2 linked regions of the Parafrankia irregularis genome follow. The protein of the gene in region 2 interacts with the protein of the main gene of each other region in a pairwise test. Links are inferred from orthologs where the notes say so. Each region holds a gene or a part of one and is shown on either strand. Other genes may lie near its edges.

The links.
Region 1: the proteins of rpe (region 2) and eno interact in binary tests that used the Escherichia coli proteins (3 or more experiments, as listed by UniProt). The link is inferred for Parafrankia irregularis from one-to-one orthologs.

Annotation. Positions count from the first base shown.
Region 1 is NZ_FAOZ01000021.1:100,578-103,736, forward strand. Bases 271-3,116 are described here. They hold eno (phosphopyruvate hydratase), read right to left. Parts: upstream 2,414-3,116; coding sequence 1,127-2,413; downstream 271-1,126. Other genes in these bases: AWX74_RS26005 (DUF501 domain-containing protein), read right to left, coding at 271-723; AWX74_RS26010 (FtsB family cell division protein), read right to left, coding at 720-1,121. In the rest of the region: AWX74_RS26000 (Ppx/GppA phosphatase family protein), read right to left, coding at 1-100; more of AWX74_RS26005, read right to left, coding at 97-270. UniProt on the Escherichia coli protein: Catalyzes the reversible conversion of 2-phosphoglycerate (2-PG) into phosphoenolpyruvate (PEP). It is essential for the degradation of carbohydrates via glycolysis.
Region 2 is NZ_FAOZ01000053.1:23,795-27,092, forward strand. Bases 156-3,140 are described here. They hold rpe (ribulose-phosphate 3-epimerase), read right to left. Parts: upstream 2,010-3,140; coding sequence 1,302-2,009; downstream 156-1,301. Other genes in these bases: AWX74_RS37510 (riboflavin synthase), read right to left, coding at 156-812; AWX74_RS37520 (RsmB/NOP family class I SAM-dependent RNA methyltransferase), read right to left, coding at 2,155-3,140. In the rest of the region: AWX74_RS37505 (bifunctional 3,4-dihydroxy-2-butanone-4-phosphate synthase/GTP cyclohydrolase II), read right to left, coding at 1-126; more of AWX74_RS37510, read right to left, coding at 126-155; more of AWX74_RS37520, read right to left, coding at 3,141-3,298. UniProt on the Escherichia coli protein: Catalyzes the reversible epimerization of D-ribulose 5-phosphate to D-xylulose 5-phosphate.

The sequences.
Region 1 (3,159 bases), on a different replicon or contig from region 2:
CGCGCAGCCGCCCCCCGGAACCCCCGGACTGTTCGTCGACCTCCGCCACCAGCAGGCGGATGGAGTTGGTGCCACAGTCGATCGCTGCGACGCGACTCATCCGGCGGTCCCCTTTCGTCCCTGGCCACCGCCCGCCGCACCACCGGGCGAGCTCGCAGGTTCCTCCGCACAGGATGCGCGCTCGAGGTCGACACAGGGCCCGCGGGCCCCCCAGTCAGCCAGTGCAGCGAGAGCCTCGTCACCGAACGGATTGACACCGGGTCCGACGGCCAGGCTGTGCGCGACCAGCACATGCAGGCATTTGACCCGGTCCGGCATCCCACCGGCGCTCGGGTTCCCCACGAGCGGGCCGTGGGCATCGCGGCGGGCCAGGTAGTCGCGGTGCGCGGCGCTGTAGGCGCGCGCGAGGTCCGGGTCGGTGGCCAGCCGGGCGGTCATCTCCCGCATGACACCGGAGCTTTCCAGCCGGGAGATCGCCGCCGCGGCACGCGGACAGGTCAGGTAGAACAGGGTCGGGAAGGGCGTTCCGTCCTCGAGGCGCGGCGCCGTCTCGAGGACGTCTGGCAGCCCGCACGTGCAGCGGTGGGCCACACCGAGCACCGCACGTGGCACCCGCCCGAGCTGACGGTGCACGATCTCGGTCTCGGCCCCGAGCCCCGCGGCCGGAGCCGACCCCGACGCCGCGCCGTTTCCCGCCGTGTCACTTCCCGGTGAGCCGCTCACCGCTGCGCCGCCGGGGTCGGCGTAGCCGGCTCGGCGAGCTGCGACCAGAGCTGGTTGTACCAGGACTGGCCGCCCCCGCCGCCATCGGCGCCCGCGGCGGGCTCCGGTGTCGGCTGGGGGCTCGTCTGCATCAGGTACGTCTTCTCTCCGGGCAGGACGTAGTGCAACCGGCGGCGCGCCTCGTCCTTCACCCATTCCGGATCGTTGTAGCGCGCGACCTCCTCACGCAGGTCGTCGACCCTCGTCTGGCGCTGTGCGTTCGTGCGCGTCAGCTCGGAGATCTTCGCCTGCTGCTGCAGGTACAGCCGCAGTGGGTAGGCCAGGGTCAGGACCAGGACGCAGATGACGATGGCCAGCAGGGTGGCCCTTGTCGTCAGCGCCCTCCGCCGGAAGGGCATTCGGCTCAGCGGGCGGTCGTCGCCCGCCGCGGGAACGCGCCGGCGCCCGCGTACCGTGCCGCGTCGTCGAGCTCCTCCTCGATCCGCAGCAGCTGGTTGTACTTCGCCACCCGCTCGCTGCGTGCGGGAGCACCCGTCTTGATCTGGCCGCAGTCGACCGCTACCGCGAGGTCGGCGATCGTGGTGTCCTCGGTCTCGCCGGAGCGGTGCGACATCATGCAGCGGTAGCCGTTGCGGTGGGCCAGGCTGACAGCGTCCAACGTCTCCGTCAGGGTGCCGATCTGGTTCACCTTCACCAGCAGCGCGTTGGCCGCGCCCTCGGCGATGCCGCGGGCGAGGCGCTGCGGGTTGGTGACGAACAGGTCGTCGCCGACGAGCTGTACCCGCGAGCCCAGCCGGGTGGTGATGCTCGCCCAGCCGGCCCAGTCGTCCTCGGCGAGCGGGTCCTCGATGGACACGATCGGGTACGAGTCGACCAGATCCGCGTAGTAGTCGATCATCTGGTCGGCCGACCGGCCGGTGCCTTCGAAGGTGTAGGAGCCCTTCTCGAAGAACTCCGTCGACGCGACGTCGAGCGCCAGCGCGATGTCGTCACCCAGGCTGAAGCCCGCCTTGTCGACGGCCTCGGCGATCAGGTCGAGCGCCTCCCGGTTCGTCGGCAGGCTCGGCGCGAAACCACCCTCGTCACCGACGCCGGTCGCCAGGCCCCTGACCTTCAGCACGCTCTTGAGCGCCTGGTAGATCTCCGCGCCCCAGCGCAGCGACTCCGCGAAGGTGCCGGCGCCGATCGGCGCGATCATGAACTCCTGGATGTCGACGTTGGTGTCGGCATGCGCGCCACCGTTGAGGATGTTCATCATCGGCACGGGCAGCAGGTGGGCGTTGGGCCCGCCGATGTAGCGGAAGAGCGGCAGCCCGCTCGCGGCCGCGGCGGCCCTGGCGACGGCCAGGCTCACACCCAGGATCGCGTTCGCGCCCAGCTGGGACTTGTCGGGCGTCCCGTCCAGCTCGATGAGGCGCGCGTCGAGCAGCCGCTGCTCGGTGGCCTCCATCTCGATGATCGCCGGACCGATCCGGGAGATGACGGCGTCGACCGCCTTCGTGACGCCCTTGCCGCCGTACCGGTCGCCCCCGTCGCGCAGCTCGACGGCCTCGAAGGCGCCGGTGCTGGCTCCGCTGGGGACAGCGGCCCTACCGGGCGTGCCGTCCTCCAGAACGACCTCGACCTCGACGGTGGGATTGCCTCGCGAGTCGAGAATCTCGCGAGCTCCGACAGCCTCGATGGACGGCACGAGCACACCTTTCGATGGGACGCTACCGGGGCACCGGCGCGGGACGGATCCTGCTTGCGGCACTGAAACTTTGCGGCACTGAATCTTTGCGGAGACTGCTGGTTGCGGAGACTGCTGGTTGCGGAGCGCCCGGGGACGAGCGACGCCGTCCGGACGAACCGGTCGGTGCGAGACTACCGCCGCGGCGCGTCGGCGCGTCGCCTCCCGGTCGCGCCACGCTGACGCGGACGCTGTGTCCGTCGCCGGTCGGCCGCGTCAGGAAACCGCTCGGCGTCGCACACATCACCTTGGTGGGCAGCCCCGATGGGGGGTGGCTCAGGCCTGACCAGAGCTCGACGTGTGCGGAGAATTCGGCGGCGGTCCCGAAGCCGCGGCTTGAGGATCTGCGGATCTTCGTCGTTCCAGAGGCTCTCCCGGATTGGCGCGGGTCGAGATCGCTGGTCGGTGGACGGGGCGGTTCGCACTCCACGAACGCGGCCGGACCTCCGAGTGCACGACAGCCCGAGAGCCCGGCGACCCGGCGACCCAGTTTGGCGAGTCGCAAGAGTGAACGATTTTGGTCGTCCCGACGACCGAAATCCTTCTTTCTTGCGACTCGCCAGGCGACTCTTCGCCCCTTTTGCCCCGCTTATGGTCGAATTCGCGGGCGCCGCGCGGGAGGTGCGGGATCCTCGATGAGTGCCGTGCGGGTGGGGTTCGCCCTCCGGGAGCGCGGCACCGCCAAGCCCATGCCGGTGCCCCTGATC
Region 2 (3,298 bases):
CTGCGCGGCTTCACCGACGGGCCGGCGGGCCACGGGCGCCGCCGCGTCGGGCGTTCCCGCGCCCGACAGGTGGGTGCCGGTCGGCTGGAAGGGGGCCGCGGAGTCGCCGGCCAGGTATGTGGTCATCAGTGTGATCCGTTCAGATCCGCATGCAGCTTTTCGACGTATTTGGCCAGGACGTCGACCTCTATGTTGACCTTGTCGCCGACCGCGCGGACACCCAGCGTGGTGTCGGCGAGAGTGGTCGGGATGAGGCTGACGGTGAAGCTCGCGGGCTCGTCACCAGCCGCCGGGCGCACGTCGACCACGGTCAGGCTGACACCGTCGACGGTGACCGAGCCCTTCTCCACCAGGTAGCGGTCCAGCCGCGGCGGCAGGGCGATCCGGACGACGTCCCAGTGCTCGGCGGGCGCCCGCTCCAGGACGACGCCGACCCCGTCGACATGGCCCTGCACGAGATGCCCACCGAGGCGGTCGGACAGCCGTACCGGGCGTTCCAGGTTCACCCGGTCACCGACGGACAGCGCGCCGAGCGAGGACCTGCGCAGCGTCTCCAGCATCACGTCGGCCGTGAACACACCGGCCGGGTCCGCGGCGGGCTCGGCCACGGCGGGCTCGGCCACGCCGGCGCCCTCCGCGTCCGGAGGACGGGCATAGGAGGTCACGGTGAGACATACGCCGTTGACCGCCACCGAGGCACCATGCGCCACATCGCTCAGGACGTTTCGACACTCGATGGTCAAGGACGCGGCGTCCTGCCGCGGCTCGATCGCGGTAACCACGCCGAGTTCCTCGACGATGCCGGTGAACATCCGATCCCCGCGCCTTCCCGGTCCCGGCACCACGTCCCGAGAACACAGAAAGATCACGCGGGTCAAAGCCGACGCGGCAGCGCCGACCCAACGCCGCGACGACCACACGCATGGTCGGCACGGCGGTGCCCCGCGCGCGTCCTCCCATCCGGACTTTCACCGTCGGTCCCGGAATTCCACCAGGTCCACCGGCCACCACACGGGTGGACGGGTCGCGGACTATCACCGCCGGCTCGGAATTTCACCGACCCCGGAGCGCGCGTGCTGTTGTCAGTACGCGGTCAAGTCTGACATACGACGGCCTCGGACGCTCGGGCCCACGAGCGTAATTCACGTCATTCTCCGAGGGCCCACAATCGGTACGGAGCGGCACCAACGGGCAGTCGACACGCGACCATCAACATCGCGGCGCGACCACATGGACGCCCATCGTGAAAATCGATCAATAACTCTCGGCGAACATCACCGAAAGTAATGAATCAATTCCGATCAGAATCCGGACGCGGTGGCGGGAGCAGGGGCGGTGAGGCGCGGGGCGGCGGCAAGCGCGAGCGCTCGCAGCGACTCGACGGCCGCGGCGGGATCCTCGAGGCCGAACACCGCCGTACCGGCCACGAACACGTCGACACCCGCCTCGGCGGACCGTTCGATGGTCTCCCGGTTGACACCACCGTCGATCTGAAGCCACAGATCCAGCCCCCGGTCGTCGATCAGCCGGCGAGCCGCGGCGATCTTCGGCAGGACCTCGTCCATGAACTTCTGACCGCCGAAGCCCGGCTCGATCGTCATCAAAAGCAGCAGGTCGAACCGGTGCAGGTCGTCGAGGTAGTGCTCGACCGGGGTCGCCGGCTTCACCGCGAGCCCCGTGCGGGCCCCGGCGGCGCGGATCGCGTCGGTGGTGCGGGCGATGTCGTCGACGGCCTCGGCGTGGATCGTCACGTTCGCCGCGCCACGCTCGGCGAAGCCCGGCGCCCAGCGGTCCGGATCGTCGATCATCAGGTGGCAGTCGAGCGGAGTGTCGGTCACCCGGCGCAGCGCGTCGACGGTGTCGGGCGAGAACGCCAGGTTGGGCACGAAGTGGTAGTCCATGACGTCGACATGCAGCCAGTCCGCGTGCCCGGCCACGGCGCGCGCCGCATCGGCGATTCGCCCGAAGTCGGCGGCGAGCATGCTGGGATAGATCTGCGCGGTTGCCACGCGAGCGAGCGTATCCACTGCGGTCCACCGCTGAACCAGCGCTGTGAGGAGGACCTGATTCCTCCTCGTGCCGGATCAGTGAGCATCTGCCGTCTCGCACCATGGTCGCCGGATGGCGCGAGACGGAATCGGCGGCGGAAAAGGCTCAGTCGCTCCGGCGCCGCAGCAGTGCCAGGAACATCGCGTCGGTCCCGTGCAGATGTGGCCAGAGCTGGACGAACGGGCCCGAGCCGAGGCTGTCCGCCGGCACGTCGGCGAAGACCGGCGAGCGACGCGCGTCGAGCGTGACCACGTCCGCCCGCTGCCCGACGACGGCGCTGACCACCTCGGACGTCTCCTCCCGGTGCGGTGAGCAGGTCACGTAGGCGACGACCCCACCGGGGCGGACGAGATCCAGCGCGCTGACGAGAAGCTGTCGTTGCAGCGGCGCCAGCACCGCGATGTCGGCGGGGGTACGCCGCCACCGGGCCTCGGGCCGGCGCCGCAACGCACCCAGCCCGGAGCAGGGGACGTCCACCAGCACCCGATCTGCGGTACCCGGGCGCACCGGCGGCATCCGGCCGTCCGCACGCACGACGTGGGCGGCCGGGAAACCGGCGAGGGACGCCGCCACCAGCCCGGCGCGGGCGGCACGGGGCTCGAGCGCCAGCAGCCCCTCCCCTGGCGACCGCTCGGTGGCGAGAACGGCCGCGAGCAGGGCGGCCTTGCCGCCCGGGCCGGCGCACAGGTCCACGGTCAGCCCGCTGCTCCGGCCGACCATCGGCACCGCGGCGAGAGCCAGGGCCATGAGCTGGCTGCCCTCGTCCTGCACCGCGGCATCGCCGGCCACGACGGCGCCGAGCGCCCCCGGATCACCGCCTTCGAGGTGGACGGCGTACGGCGAACAGGCCCCGCGGTGGGCCTGCAGACCCGCCGCCGTGGCCTGTGCCACCAGTTCGTCGACTCCGATCCGGCCGGGCCGGGCGACGAGATGGACCCCTGGCCGCTGGTCGTTGGCCGCGAGCGCCGCCTGGGCGCCGGCCACGTCGCCGTCCAGCGCCTCCAGCACAACCTCGACGATCCACCGCGGATGCGCCGAGACCACCGAGAGATGACCGACCGGGTCCACGGAGACGTCCGGTGCGGACAGCAGGACCGCCACGTCGCCCGCGGTCTCCTCGACCCGGGCCGCGACCCGGCGCAGCACCGCGTTCGCGAACCGCACGGGGCGCTCCCCGCAGGTGGCGCGGACCAGCTCGACCGTCGACGCGACGGCCGCCCGGGCCGGCACCCGTGTCGAGAGCAGCTGA